DNA from 2 places in the Paenibacillus lutimineralis genome. Region 2 is predicted to be linked to the other one. Evidence: a T-box and tRNA genes for the amino acid it is inferred to sense, from the RefSeq annotation. Region 2 holds a T-box; the other holds one or more tRNA genes.

Region 1 (6,668 bases), 1.9 Mb from region 2:
CGAAGAAGGACGTGGCGAACAACGATACTGCCTCGGGGAGCTGTAAGCAAGCGTCGATCCGAGGATGTCCGAATGGGGAAACCCGGCTGGATTAATCTCCAGTCACTCATACCTGAATACATAGGGTATGAAGAGGCATACCAGGGGAACTGAAACATCTAAGTACCCTGAGGAAGAGAAAACAATAGTGATTCCGTCAGTAGCGGCGAGCGAACGCGGAACAGCCCAAACCAGGGAGCTTGCTCTCTGGGGTTGTAGGACGTCTCACATGGAGTTACCAAGGATTAGGGTAGGCGAAGAGGTCTGGAAAGGCCCGCTAAAAGAGGTAAAAGCCCTGTAACCGAAATTCTAATCCCTCCGAGACGGATCCTGAGTAGTGCGGGGCACGTGAAACCCCGTATGAATCCGGCAGGACCATCTGCCAAGGCTAAATACTCCCTAGTGACCGATAGTGAAGCAGTACCGTGAGGGAAAGGTGAAAAGCACCCCGGAAGGGGAGTGAAATAGATCCTGAAACCGTGTGCTTACAAGAAGTCAGAGTCCTCTATATGGATGATGGCGTGCCTTTTGTAGAATGAACCGGCGAGTTACGTTTGCAAGCAAGGTTAAGTCGAGAAGACGGAGCCGCAGCGAAAGCGAGTCTGAATAGGGCGACTAAGTTTGTAGGCGTAGACCCGAAACCGTGTGATCTACCCCTGTCCAGGGTGAAGGTGCGGTAACACGCACTGGAGGCCCGAACCCACGTACGTTGAAAAGTGCGGGGATGAGGTGGGGGTAGCGGAGAAATTCCAATCGAACTCGGAGATAGCTGGTTCTCCCCGAAATAGCTTTAGGGCTAGCCTCGGAAAGAAGAGTCGTGGAGGTAGAGCACTGATTGGGTGCGGGGCCCGCCAAGGGTTACCAAGCTCAGTCAAACTCCGAATGCCATAGACTTATTATCCGGGAGTCAGACAGTGAGTGCTAAGATCCATTGTCAAAAGGGAAACAGCCCAGACCATCAGCTAAGGTCCCCAAGTGTGTGTTAAGTGGGAAAGGATGTGGAGTTGCACAGACAACCAGGATGTTGGCTTAGAAGCAGCCACCATTTAAAGAGTGCGTAATAGCTCACTGGTCGAGTGACTCTGCGCCGAAAATGTAACGGGGCTAAACACACCACCGAAGCTATGGCTTGATACTTATGTATCAGGGGTAGGGGAGCGTTGTATGCGGATTGAAGTTGGACCGGAAGGACTGGTGGACTGCATACAAGTGAGAATGCCGGTATGAGTAACGAAAAGATCAGTGAGAATCTGATCCGCCGAAAGCCCAAGGTTTCCTGAGGAAGGTTCGTCCGCTCAGGGTAAGTCGGGACCTAAGGCGAGGCCGAAAGGCGTAGTCGAAGGACAACAGGTTGAAATTCCTGTACCACCGTAAACCGTTATGAGTGAGTGGGGTGACGCAGGAGGGTAGTGACGCGAGCTGATGGATGCTCGTCCAAGCAGTGAGGCTGATGTGTAGGCAAATCCGCACATCGTTAAGGCTAGGCTGTGATGGGGAGGGAAAATTTATAGTACCGAAGGTCATGATCTCACACTGCCAAGAAAAGCCTCTAGCCAGGTGAAGGTGCCCGTACCGCAAACCGACACAGGTAGGCGAGAAGAGAATTCTAAGGCGCGCGGAAGAACTCTCGTTAAGGAACTCGGCAAAATGACCCCGTAACTTAGGGAGAAGGGGTGCCCCGGTAGTGTGAATAGCACGAGGGGGCCGCAGTGAAAAGGCCCAAGCGACTGTTTAGCAAAAACACAGGTCTGTGCGAAGCCGCAAGGCGAAGTATACGGGCTGACGCCTGCCCGGTGCTGGAAGGTTAAGGGGAGTGGTTAGGGATTTATCCCGAAGCTATGAACCGAAGCCCCAGTAAACGGCGGCCGTAACTATAACGGTCCTAAGGTAGCGAAATTCCTTGTCAGGTAAATTCTGACCCGCACGAATGGCGTAACGACTTGGGCGCTGTCTCAACGAGAGATCCGGTGAAATTTTAATACCTGTGAAGATGCAGGTTACCCGCGACAAGACGGAAAGACCCCATGGAGCTTTACTGCAGCTTGATATTGGACTTTGATACGATTTGTACAGGATAGGTGGGAGCCTAGGAATCCGGAGCGCCAGCTTCGGTGGAGGCGCCGTTGGGATACCACCCTGATCGTGTCGGAGTTCTAACCTAGTACCGTGATCCGGTGCGGGGACAGTGTCAGGCGGGCAGTTTGACTGGGGCGGTCGCCTCCTAAAGAGTAACGGAGGCGCCCCAAGGTTCCCTCAGAATGGTTGGAAATCATTCGAAGAGTGCAAAGGCAAAAGGGAGCTTGACTGCGAGACTGACAAGTCGAGCAGGGACGAAAGTCGGGCTTAGTGATCCGGTGGTACCGCATGGAAGGGCCATCGCTCAACGGATAAAAGCTACCCTGGGGATAACAGGCTTATCTCCCCCAAGAGTCCACATCGACGGGGAGGTTTGGCACCTCGATGTCGGCTCATCGCATCCTGGGGCTGAAGTAGGTCCCAAGGGTTGGGCTGTTCGCCCATTAAAGCGGTACGCGAGCTGGGTTCAGAACGTCGTGAGACAGTTCGGTCCCTATCTGTCGTGGGCGTAGGAAATTTGAGAGGAGCTGTCCTTAGTACGAGAGGACCGGGATGGACGCACCGCTGGTGCACCAGTTGTTCCGCCAGGAGCATAGCTGGGTAGCTAAGTGCGGAAGGGATAAGCGCTGAAAGCATCTAAGCGTGAAGCCCCCCTCAAGATGAGATTTCCCAATTAGTAAGACCCCTTGAAGACGACGAGGTTGATAGGCCTGAGGTGGAAGTGCAGCAATGTATGGAGCTGACAGGTACTAATCGGTCGAGGGCTTATCCAAAATCTTAAAATGCAAAATGAGTTTCGTATCCAGTTTTCAAGGATTAACCTTGAATTTATGGCTTTGGAGAGATACCCAAGTGGCTATAAGGGGACCCTCTGCTAAGGGGTTAGACTGCGTAAGCGGTGCGAGGGTTCGAATCCCTCTCTCTCCGCCATTTCCATACAAGCTATAAATAATAATATGGCGGTGTAGCTCAGCTGGCTAGAGCGTACGGTTCATACCCGTGAGGTCGGGGGTTCGATCCCCTCCGCCGCTACCATATTTACCTGGAGGCTTAGCTCAGCTGGGAGAGCATCTGCCTTACAAGCAGAGGGTCAGCGGTTCGATCCCGTTAGCCTCCACCATTTAACTTCATATGCCGGTGTAGCTCAATTGGTAGAGCAACTGACTTGTAATCAGTAGGTTGGGGGTTCAAGTCCTCTCGCCGGCACCATTTGTATCACAGCGCGGAGCCGTGGTGTAGAGGCCTAACATGCCTGCCTGTCACGCAGGAGACCGCGGGTTCGAATCCCGTCGGCTCCGCCATTTATTTCAAATGAATGTTTCCACAAAGAAGTGGGAAGGTTATCAAGACTTACCCATTTATTTTTTTGACCAAATTACATATGGCTCGGTAGCTCAGTCGGTAGAGCAGAGGACTGAAAATCCTCGTGTCGGCGGTTCGATTCCGTCCCGAGCCACTTTGCAAGTTTTAGGACAAACCTAGAGCTGGCATATTATATGGAGGCTTAGTGAAGTGGCTAAACACGGCAGACTGTAAATCTGCTCTCTACGAGTTCGGTGGTTCGAATCCATCAGCCTCCACCATTTTTATGAGCCATTAGCTCAGTTGGTAGAGCACCTGACTTTTAATCAGGGTGTCGAAGGTTCGAGTCCTTCATGGCTCATCCCAACAAGAACCCTTTCCAAGTAGTGATCATGCTACAAGGAAAGGGTTCTTTTCTTATGATCTCTCATATAATTTGTGTTCGCGGCAGTGAGCGCAGTTTTCCTTGACACATACTCGTTCTCGCAGGGCTTGAAGATTATGGATGAGAAAACCTTTGCGATTTACGGTCAGTAATCCTTCTTTACATAAGCTGCTTAATAAACGGGTGACCGACTGCCTTGTGAAGCCAATCAGATTTGCAATCTCCTGGTGAGTCCTAGGTACATTAATCAGGATATTTCCATCAATTCTAATACCGAAATCCTCAGCCAATTTAATTAAGAAAGAGATTCCTCGATCTTCTAGATTTCTTGAAGTAAATCCTTGTAGTTTATTGTGCAACTCTCTAATTTCACTGGCCATAACCGCCATCATTTTAAATGCGATACTTGGCGAGCCCGCTAGAATTTGCTCAAAAGAAGATATAGGCAATGCAAACAGCTCCGTGTTAATGACAGTTGTAGCCGTGGTAGGGTAAGGGTTAGAGCCAAATTGTCCGGTATGTGGGAACATATCCCCTGTTTTTAATAAAGAAAGGATTTGTTCGTTGCCCTTTTCATCAATTTTATGGGTTTTAATTAGTCCATGGATGATGAAGTAGATAGGATGTGTGTATTTGTTAATTAAACATACTTTCTACCTCATTATAAAAACGTAGAATTGGATTGAATCGTGAGGGGGGTCACAGCAAATAATCCAAAATTGTTACATTTTCAATATTAAAAACCACCCCATCCATTAACTACGTGGAAAGGGTGATCAGACTTCACAATATTGCGAAGTGAATATAACAGTACAGCAACGGCAAACATACCATAGACACCCATCATGGAGCCGTGCGCATGCGCAGTAGTCAACGTTGATCCATGTTCAAAATAACTAACAGCTGGCAGATTTATGAGGAAGCCAAGTACCCCGGCACCGAGTAAATTCCAAACCGCAGTTGAAACTAGGAATCGGAAGGACGAAGTATACGGGAAGTTCGTTCCGCCGTCTTTCATTACTTTGTATTGATCGTAAGCCTCCATGATCAAAAGGGTAAGCGTAATAACTTCTAATGCTGAGAACAACGCACCCAGGGCGATCCATATTTCAGAGGATCCATTGTAATCGTAATGGTGGCCGATGCCAAGTATACCGCTAGGCCCTTATTTCGGCTAGTCCCTCTGCCTGGCCATCTGTCAGAGTCAAGGTATGACTCTGCTTGTCGTAGCGATTTTGCTTCATCTCCCGCTTTACTTGATCGAATATCGATGTTTGTTGATCTTGAGTGAGCTCTGCATAAGGTTTGCTGTATTCGGCATGTGCATGCTGATCATGCATCGCGTCGACCATGATTTTAAGTGACTCTGCAGTATAATCTGGACCGAGATAGGAGCCATATCCAAGCACTGTAGCATAGACCATCAACCCGTATTTCTGGAATACTGTCTGACCACCAGTGATTTGTTCTTGCGTAGTTAACACATCACCTCGGCTATTTACTACTTTAAGCGGGATAGGAGCCTGTGATTTGAAAATCCAGAATCCGCCAGCAATCAGTACAGTGAAGCATATAATTAGGGTGGATACCTTTCGATAATCTTGCCACTCCAAGCATAGGATTGAGCCAGAGGCAGTTTTGTGATTTCAATTACAAACTGGAGAAAATTTTTGCTGCCTTGTTTGTGATACAATAAATTCATACAACCAAAACCTATAGATCAGAGAGGCAATTGAGGTATGGATATAAAAGAGCTGAAGCGACAGTTAGAGGGGATTATAGGATCATCCTTATCTTTGTTAGAGATGGATCAAGAGATTTGGAATAGCTTGGCAAATGGCAATAGCTTGAATCAACCATCTTCCGGAATGGCTCGGTTGCATGACCGGCCTCGATGGCTATGGAAAACGGATTCTTCCAAGGTGTATGTTTTTGAGGCCGAAACTCCACTGACAGAACGGGAAATTAGATTGATCGATCTCCTGCTGTCTGCAGCCCGTGAGAAATCGAACCATCATCCCTTTCCGTCAAAACGAGATGAGGAATCCCGCTGCATAGAGCTTGGCAAATGGCTGCAGGAGCAAATTAAAAGCGGCAATATACAGAGTACTGTTCCAGATGATATGGCTATTAAGCCCAAGCTAGCGGAAAATTTATTCCTTTTTCTGTTAGGCTGCGAGGATCGGCCGGGTCAGGAGGTTCAATATTCCAAGCTAAACAAATTGCTACGTAGTTATTTTGGGGGTGAGGTTGTCCTCGTTCCTATGAGAGAGTCATGGCTTGTCCTGGTTCGGGAGGCTCTTTTGCTGGATGTGCAGGATGAGAGCAATGAGGGGATTGAGACAGAACGTGATATGTTAGGTGCGCTTTGTCAGGGATTGTATGAGCTGATCGCCAATGAATGGGGTGGAGGAGGATTCCGCTTAACTGTAGGGGACAAGCTGATCAACCAGGAGCGGCTTGTACCGACGACGATTGCTCTGCAGGAAACGCTGTTGCTCGGGCGGATCTTTCAGGTATCAGAGCATATCTATCTGCCTTGGGATTTGGAGCTTGAACGGCTTGTATACCATATACCGGATGATCGGAGACTGCAATTTATTGAGGAGAGCGGGGTCGACTCCCATCTGCTTGAGGATGAAGAGACGCTGATTACACTTGAGAATTTCTTTCAGCTGGATTGCAATGTAAGCGAGACAGCGAAGCGCTTATATATACATCGCAATACCTTGCTTTACCGACTTGATAAGTTCAAACAGGAGACGGGGCTTGATGTTAGGAGCTTTCAAGATGCGGTTCTGGTGAAGCTGAGGATCCTATTGTATAAAGTTACGAAAAGGCTATAGTATTTTTGTGCAGTTTGTGG
Region 2 (6,668 bases):
CGTTAGGTTAGACAGCTTGGGGATTTCCGCGGATAGCATGCGAGCATTATTGATCCTGGCCGGATTGGTGATCGGAACAATATCATTTGCGATTTTTGCTCAAGGCTGGATTTTGTTTGCGGACAAGCTGTCTAGACAGCGTTTGTACACCGCGGTCCTCTTTTTCATAATCGGATTATTGGATGTATTACATATTTCGGCATATAGCGGACTTAAGCTGTTCGGAATAGAGACCGGGCTTCATTTATCGAATACGTTGCTTGCGATTTCGCATTTGCTTGGGGCTTTGGGGATTCTGTTTATTTTCTGTACAGAAGATAGGCAGGTGTTGGGCAAACATAAATTTATGGCCTTTATCGGTGGTGCATTGGTCAGTGCGATCGGGATCGGACTGTTATATACATATCAATGGAAGCACCCTGAATGGCTGGAGTATAACGGACGCAGCCTCGGCAATTCGGTAATTTGGATAGCTACTCTGCCGATCATCTTATTGGCGATGATATCCATGGTTCGCCGATCGCGCAAGGCAAGCTCGTCTGCAGCGATAACGATGGTTCAGGCGTTGATGTTCATGCTGCTGGGGCATATTCTGCTTATGTTAGTAGACATGCAGGCTAGCTTGCTTCATGCTGTCGGCGAATGGTATATGGTTCTCTCTTATTATTTTGTGATGAAGGGAGTATACCGCCTTACTATTGAAGAGCCGTTCCGTAGCCAACAGGCTGTTGAAGCTTTGATGAAGCATATGGTCGATCATGATGAACTGACCGGATTACCTAATTTGCGGCGGATGAAGGAGGAGCTTGGTCAAGCGGCCCTTTCTTGCGCTTCATGTATCGGTATTGCCGTGATCAATATCGATCGCTTCAAGGCAATTAATGATTCTCTTGGTTATAGCGCTGGCGACAAAGTGCTTACGGAGGTAGGCGAACGACTGTCAGAGGTGTGCCGGGGTGCAGAGAAGGTCTACCGAATGGGAGAAGATGAATTTGCTCTCATTTTAGGCGAAGTGGGTGATGCAAAGGCGGCTGAACGCCGTGCAGTATGCTTGCTTCATGCAGTGAATCCATCCGTCATTATCGATGAGACAGAGTACCACATCTCACTTTCGATGGGTTTAGCCGTCTATCCTGCAGATGGAGCATCCGTTGAGCAGGTCATCCAATACGCTGATATGGCTGTTCATCATGCCAAGGATCAAGGGCAGGAATTTTCGCGTTACGTTGATAAATTAAAGCTGGTAACCCAGGCCCGAATCGAATTGGAGAACGATATGCGCAAGGCGCTAGATCAGGAGCAATTCTTCCTGGAGTTTCAGCCGCAATTCAGTCTGCAGACCAATCAGATGGTAGGAATGGAAGCGCTAGTGCGGTGGAGACATCCGAAGCGTGGGATCATTTCACCAGGGGAATTCATTCCGATCGCTGAGGATAGCGGCTTGATCGTTCAACTTGGAGAGTGGGTATTAAGGACAGCCTGTCAGTATAATAAGAACTGGCAATTAGCTGGTTATCCGCCAATATGTATCTCTGTCAATCTCTCGATGCGCCAATTCCGTCAATATAACCTGGCTGAGAGGGTGGGAGCGATCCTAAAGGAAGTTGGAATGGAAGCGAAGTATCTGGAGCTTGAGGTTACGGAGAGTATGACCTATGATATTGAGACGGCGTTAAGCCAGTTATACAGCTTGAAGCAGCTCGGAATACATATTAGTATCGATGATTTTGGAACAGGATATAGCTCGCTCTACTATTTGAAGAGCCTACCCATTGACCGCTTGAAGATTGACCGAGCCTTCGTACAGGAGCTAATGTTGGATGGAAATGATGCCGCCATCGTATCTACAATTACGACAATGGCACACCATCTGCAGCTCAAAGTGACGGCCGAAGGGGTCGAGAGCGAGGAGCAGCTTGAGTTTCTAAAGCAGCAGAACTGCCATGAGGGGCAGGGCTTCCTGTTCAGTAAGCCTGTTCCTGCAGGCGTATTTGAGAATGAGTTCCTTAGTCGGCTTGCCGGCTAGGAGCTTTTTTATATGAGGCGTTCGCCGATAGAGAGCAGAGGAACATTTCAGTAGAAGCATTCATAATTGTGAGATAAAAACAGAAAATCCCTTGCATCGCAAGGGATTTACATGAGTAAGCGGGTGATGGGAATCGAACCCACGCTACCAGCTTGGAAGGCTGGAGTTCTACCATTGAACTACACCCGCAAATATGAAATATGGTCGGGATGACACGATTTGAACATGCGACCCCCTGGTCCCAAACCAGGTGCTCTACCAAGCTGAGCTACATCCCGTTGTCTTAATCTAAGAATTTGACTCCTTTTGAAGACAAGAAATAATATATCATTTTTAGAGATGGAAGGCAAGACCTTTTTTGAATAAATATCTATTGATCCTCTTCTATAAATTCAGGTTACTTGTATCTAACTACGATTGGGGGAGCCGGAACTGTCATTTAGGGTCCAGGAAGCTTGCCATTTGGGGGGAGTTTGCATATAATATGGGATAAGTGTAATCAGTCAAGCCAAACATGTAAATGCTATGATGGAGAAGAGTAAGCAGAAGCCTTCTTACAGGGAGGGGACGCCGCAGATTGAGAGCGTCTCTACGAAATTTAGACTGCTGAAGTTCACTCCGGAGCAGTTCCTTGAACCGCCTGTTCCCACTGAAGGGAATAAGGAAGTAGAGGATACCGGTCACGAGCCGTTATTCGTTAAAGTGAGAGTTTTGTTGTAACAGCGATACGCCTGGTGCGTGTGCTGCACGCACCAGGCTCTAACAAGGGTGGTACCACGGTCTTTTCGTCCCTTTTCGGGAGAGAAGGCCTTTTTTGTTTGGATTTCAACATGATTTTTAACGTTTAGGGAGGAAAAATTCATGAAAGATCGTTTGGAAGCACTCAAACAGGAAGCATTGGAACAGCTTCACAAGGTTGCGGATGGTAATCATCTGATTGAGCTGCGTGTTAAATATTTGGGTAAGAAGGGTGCACTTACGGAAATTTTGCGCGGTATGGGATCTTTAAGTGCTGAGGAACGCCCTGTTATCGGTCAGGTGGCCAATGAAGTTCGCGGGGCTATTGAAGCACTGGTGGAAGAGAAGATTGACTTTTTCCAACGTCTGGCTACTGAACAGCGTCTGGCTGCCGAGCAGGTAGATGTGACTTTGCCGGGCCGTCCGATGAAGCAAGGTGCGATTCATCCGCTGAATCAGGTTATCCAGGACATTGAAGATATTTTCATTGGTATGGGTTATCGGATTGCTGAGGGTCCTGAGGTTGAGACCGATTATTATAACTTTGAAGCGTTGAATTTACCGAAGGATCATCCGGCTCGCGATATGCAGGATTCTTTCTATTTAACGGAAGAGTTGCTGATGCGTACACAAACTTCTCCGGTTCAAGTACACACGATGGAGCAAATGAAGGGCGAGGTGCCGATTAAGGTCATTTGTCCGGGACGAGTATATCGTCGCGATGATGATGATGCGACACACTCCTTCCAGTTCCATCAGATTGAAGGTCTGGTTGTCGGCAAAGGAATCCGGATGAGTGATTTGAAGGGGACCTTGCTGGAGTTCACAAAGAAGATGTTCGGCTCGAATACGCAAATCCGGCTTCGTCCAAGCTTCTTCCCATTCACTGAGCCTAGTGTTGAGGTCGACGTAACTTGTGTTAAATGCGGTGGCAATGGCTGCCGGGTGTGCAAGCACACCGGATGGCTTGAAATTCTGGGTAGCGGCATGGTACACCCACGCGTGCTAGAGATGAGCGGCTATGATCCTGAAATTTATAGCGGTTTTGCATTCGGTATGGGTGTGGAGCGGATCGCGATGCTGAAATATGGTGTGGACGATATCCGTCACTTCTTCAGCAATGATCTTCGTTTCTTGCAGCAGTTTGCCAGAATTTAATAGCGGAAAGGGGAAAGTCAGATGAAAGTATCAGCCGAATGGTTATCTAAATATGTATCGCTTGAAAATGTAGATATTACTGAGCTCGCAGAGCAAATTACACGCTCGGGCATTGAGATTGATTCGATCGAGAACCGCAACAAAGGTGTGACTAAGGTTGTTGTCGGTTATGTCAAGCATAAGGAGAAGCACCCGGATGCTGACAAGCTGAACGTGTGTACAGTAGATGCTGGCGAGGACGAGGATTTGCAGATCGTCTGCGGAGCCAAAAATGTTGACGCTGGCCAGAAGGTTGCCGTAGCGCTTGTGGGCGCTGAGCTGCCAGGTGGATTGAAGATCAAGAAGGCGAAGCTGCGTGGTGTTCCTTCCCATGGCATGATTTGCTCCGCTAAAGAGCTGGGGCTGAATGACAAGCTACTGCCGAAGGATCAGCAGGAAGGAATTCTCGTGCTGCCAGAGCAAGTTGAGATCGGCACGCCGATCACGAACCTGCTTGGACTTGACGATCAAATTCTGGACTTCGATTTAACGCCGAATCGTTCCGATTGCTTAAGTATGCTGGGCGCGGCATACGAAGTGGGTGCGATTCTCGGAAGAGAAGTTAAGCTACCAACGCCGGAGAAGGATTTGGTAGAAGTACAGAAGCCAGCTAATGATTATGTCGCTGTGAAGATCGATGCATCGGCATTGTGCGACCACTATGCAGTTCGTTATATCACAGGCGTTAAGATCGCTCCTTCGCCGCTCTGGATGCAGAATCGTCTGATGGCTGCGGGGGTTCGCCCGATCAACAATATCGTTGATATCACGAACTACGTTATGCTGGAATATGGTCAACCTCTGCACGCTTTCGATGCTGACAAGATTGCCGGCGGTGTGATCGGTGTGCGCGAGGCTAGCTCAGATGAGAGCCTGGTTACACTGGATGGGCAGGAGCGCAAGTTGGAGGCGGGAACGCTCTTGATCGTGGACGGAGAGGATAACCCGATCGCTCTCGCCGGAGTTATGGGTGGCCTTAACTCGGAAGTAACTGAGCAGACGACGAATATTGTGCTGGAATCGGCCAAATTCAGCGGCAGCTCGGTACGGATTACATCCCGTCATCTGGGACTACGTTCTGAGGCATCCTTGCGTTTTGAGAAAGTGGTTGATCCGAACTCTGTAATTCCGGCCCTGAACCGGGCGGCAGGACTTATGATGAAGCATGCTTCTGGCAGTGTTCATCAAGGCGTAGTGGAGACAGTTGTCAAACAACCGCAGGAGAATATCATTTCTCTATCACTTAGCAAATTGAATTCTTTCCTTGGAACGGATATTTCAACGCTTGAGACGAAGACGATCCTGAGCAGATTGCATTTTGATTGTGGAGATATGGCCGATAATACCATTGAAGTGCGCGTACCTACACGCCGCGGGGATATTACCCGTGATGTCGATTTGATCGAAGAAGTTGCCCGCATATACGGATATGACAACATCCCTACTACAGTAATAGAAGGGCCGACAACTGCTGGCGGATATACGAAGTCGCAGGCTCTACGTCGTTCCTTGCGCAAACTGCTGGTACATGGCGGTTGGCAGGAGGCGATGGGCTATTCCTTCGTGAAGGAAGGCAGTATTAAGCTGTTCCCGCGTCTGGGTGCAGGAGAATATGAAGTGAAGTTGGCAATGCCGATGAGTGAGGAACGGGGCGTGTTGCGCAGCAGCCTGCTGCCAGGACTTACTGAGATCGCGGCATATAACCGCAAACACAAGCAGGATAATCTGGCATTGTTCGAGATCGGTAATGGGTTCCTATCTACAGAAGAGAAGCTGACGAAGCAACCACAAGAGTTGCCTCTGCTCGGAATGTTGCTGACTGGAAATCGTGGCGAGAAGCGCTGGAATATGCCTGCGGAGAAGGTGGACTTCTTCGATATCAAGGGAGCGCTGGAAAGTGTGTTTGAAGCGCTGGGGTTAAGCGAAAAAGTCTTTTATGAAGCGAACAAGCCAGTTGGATTCCATCCGGGACGTTCTGCCTCTATGTATCTCGATACACCGGAAGGCAAGCTATGGATCGGTACCATAGGACAGCTTCATCCAGATCTTCAGCGTGAAATAGAGCTAGTGGATACGTATGCAGCAGAATTGTTACTTGAACCGATCTACCGCTATGCAGGAGCAACGGTAGCATATAGTGATTTACCGCGTTTCCCTTCGATGCAGCGTGATATCGCTGTTGTGGTTGGCCAGGAAGTTCAGGCCGGAGATTTGATCGGGACGATCCGTCAGAACGCAGGCGAATTGCTGGAATCCGTTGAGGTATTCGATATATTCATCGACAGTAAGCTGGGAGAAGACAAGAAGAGTGTGGCCTTGTCTCTCGTATACCGCAACAAGGAACGGACATTGACGGATGAGGAGATCACTGCAGTTCATGGATCTGTGGTCAATGCACTTGAGCAAACTTTTGCAGCTGAATTAAGAAAATAGCAGGAATTGTACAAAGTCACATCGAATCAAGTACAAGTAAACGATTCGATGTGACTTTCGTGCAAAAAAATGCATATTTCAGACACCTAGAACAAAGCGCAATAAAGGAGGCACAAAGTTTGAATACCCCTGACCGAATTAGTGTAAACGTAGATATTTACGGTACTTCTTATAAAATTGTTGGCAGTAATGAAGCGTATATGAAACAGATCGCTAAGCGAGTGGACGAGCAGATGCGTTCCATTTCCAAGGCGTATTCACATTTGGATACTCC

What was found. The T-box of region 2 lies ahead of pheS (phenylalanine--tRNA ligase subunit alpha). A T-box ahead of a tRNA ligase gene usually reads a tRNA of that ligase, here a tRNA-Phe.
Region 1: it encodes a tRNA-Phe, which carries the amino acid that the T-box ahead of pheS (phenylalanine--tRNA ligase subunit alpha) is inferred to sense. The anticodon was not compared.

Annotation. Positions count from the first base shown of each region.
Region 1 covers NZ_CP034346.1:152,640-159,307, forward strand. Annotated here, with positions in the region: rRNA gene EI981_RS00705 (23S ribosomal RNA) at 1-2,888, shown strand, start outside; tRNA gene EI981_RS00710 (tRNA-Ser) at 2,954-3,045, shown strand; tRNA gene EI981_RS00715 (tRNA-Met) at 3,074-3,150, shown strand; tRNA gene EI981_RS00720 (tRNA-Val) at 3,160-3,235, shown strand; tRNA gene EI981_RS00725 (tRNA-Thr) at 3,249-3,324, shown strand; tRNA gene EI981_RS00730 (tRNA-Asp) at 3,340-3,416, shown strand; tRNA gene EI981_RS00735 (tRNA-Phe) at 3,499-3,571, shown strand; tRNA gene EI981_RS00740 (tRNA-Tyr) at 3,614-3,698, shown strand; tRNA gene EI981_RS00745 (tRNA-Lys) at 3,706-3,778, shown strand; gene EI981_RS00750 (Crp/Fnr family transcriptional regulator) at 3,835-4,443, opposite strand; partial or broken gene EI981_RS30155 (cbb3-type cytochrome c oxidase subunit I) at 4,578-4,961, opposite strand; gene EI981_RS30160 (hypothetical protein) at 4,960-5,286, opposite strand; gene EI981_RS00760 (PucR family transcriptional regulator) at 5,542-6,648, shown strand.
Region 2 covers NZ_CP034346.1:4,711,827-4,718,494, reverse strand. Annotated here, with positions in the region: gene EI981_RS21070 (putative bifunctional diguanylate cyclase/phosphodiesterase) at 1-2,026, shown strand, start outside; tRNA gene EI981_RS21065 (tRNA-Gly) at 2,145-2,215, opposite strand; tRNA gene EI981_RS21060 (tRNA-Pro) at 2,228-2,304, opposite strand; T-box leader at 2,543-2,822, shown strand; gene pheS (phenylalanine--tRNA ligase subunit alpha) at 2,888-3,922, shown strand; gene pheT (phenylalanine--tRNA ligase subunit beta) at 3,944-6,394, shown strand; gene zapA (cell division protein ZapA) at 6,514-6,668, shown strand, end outside.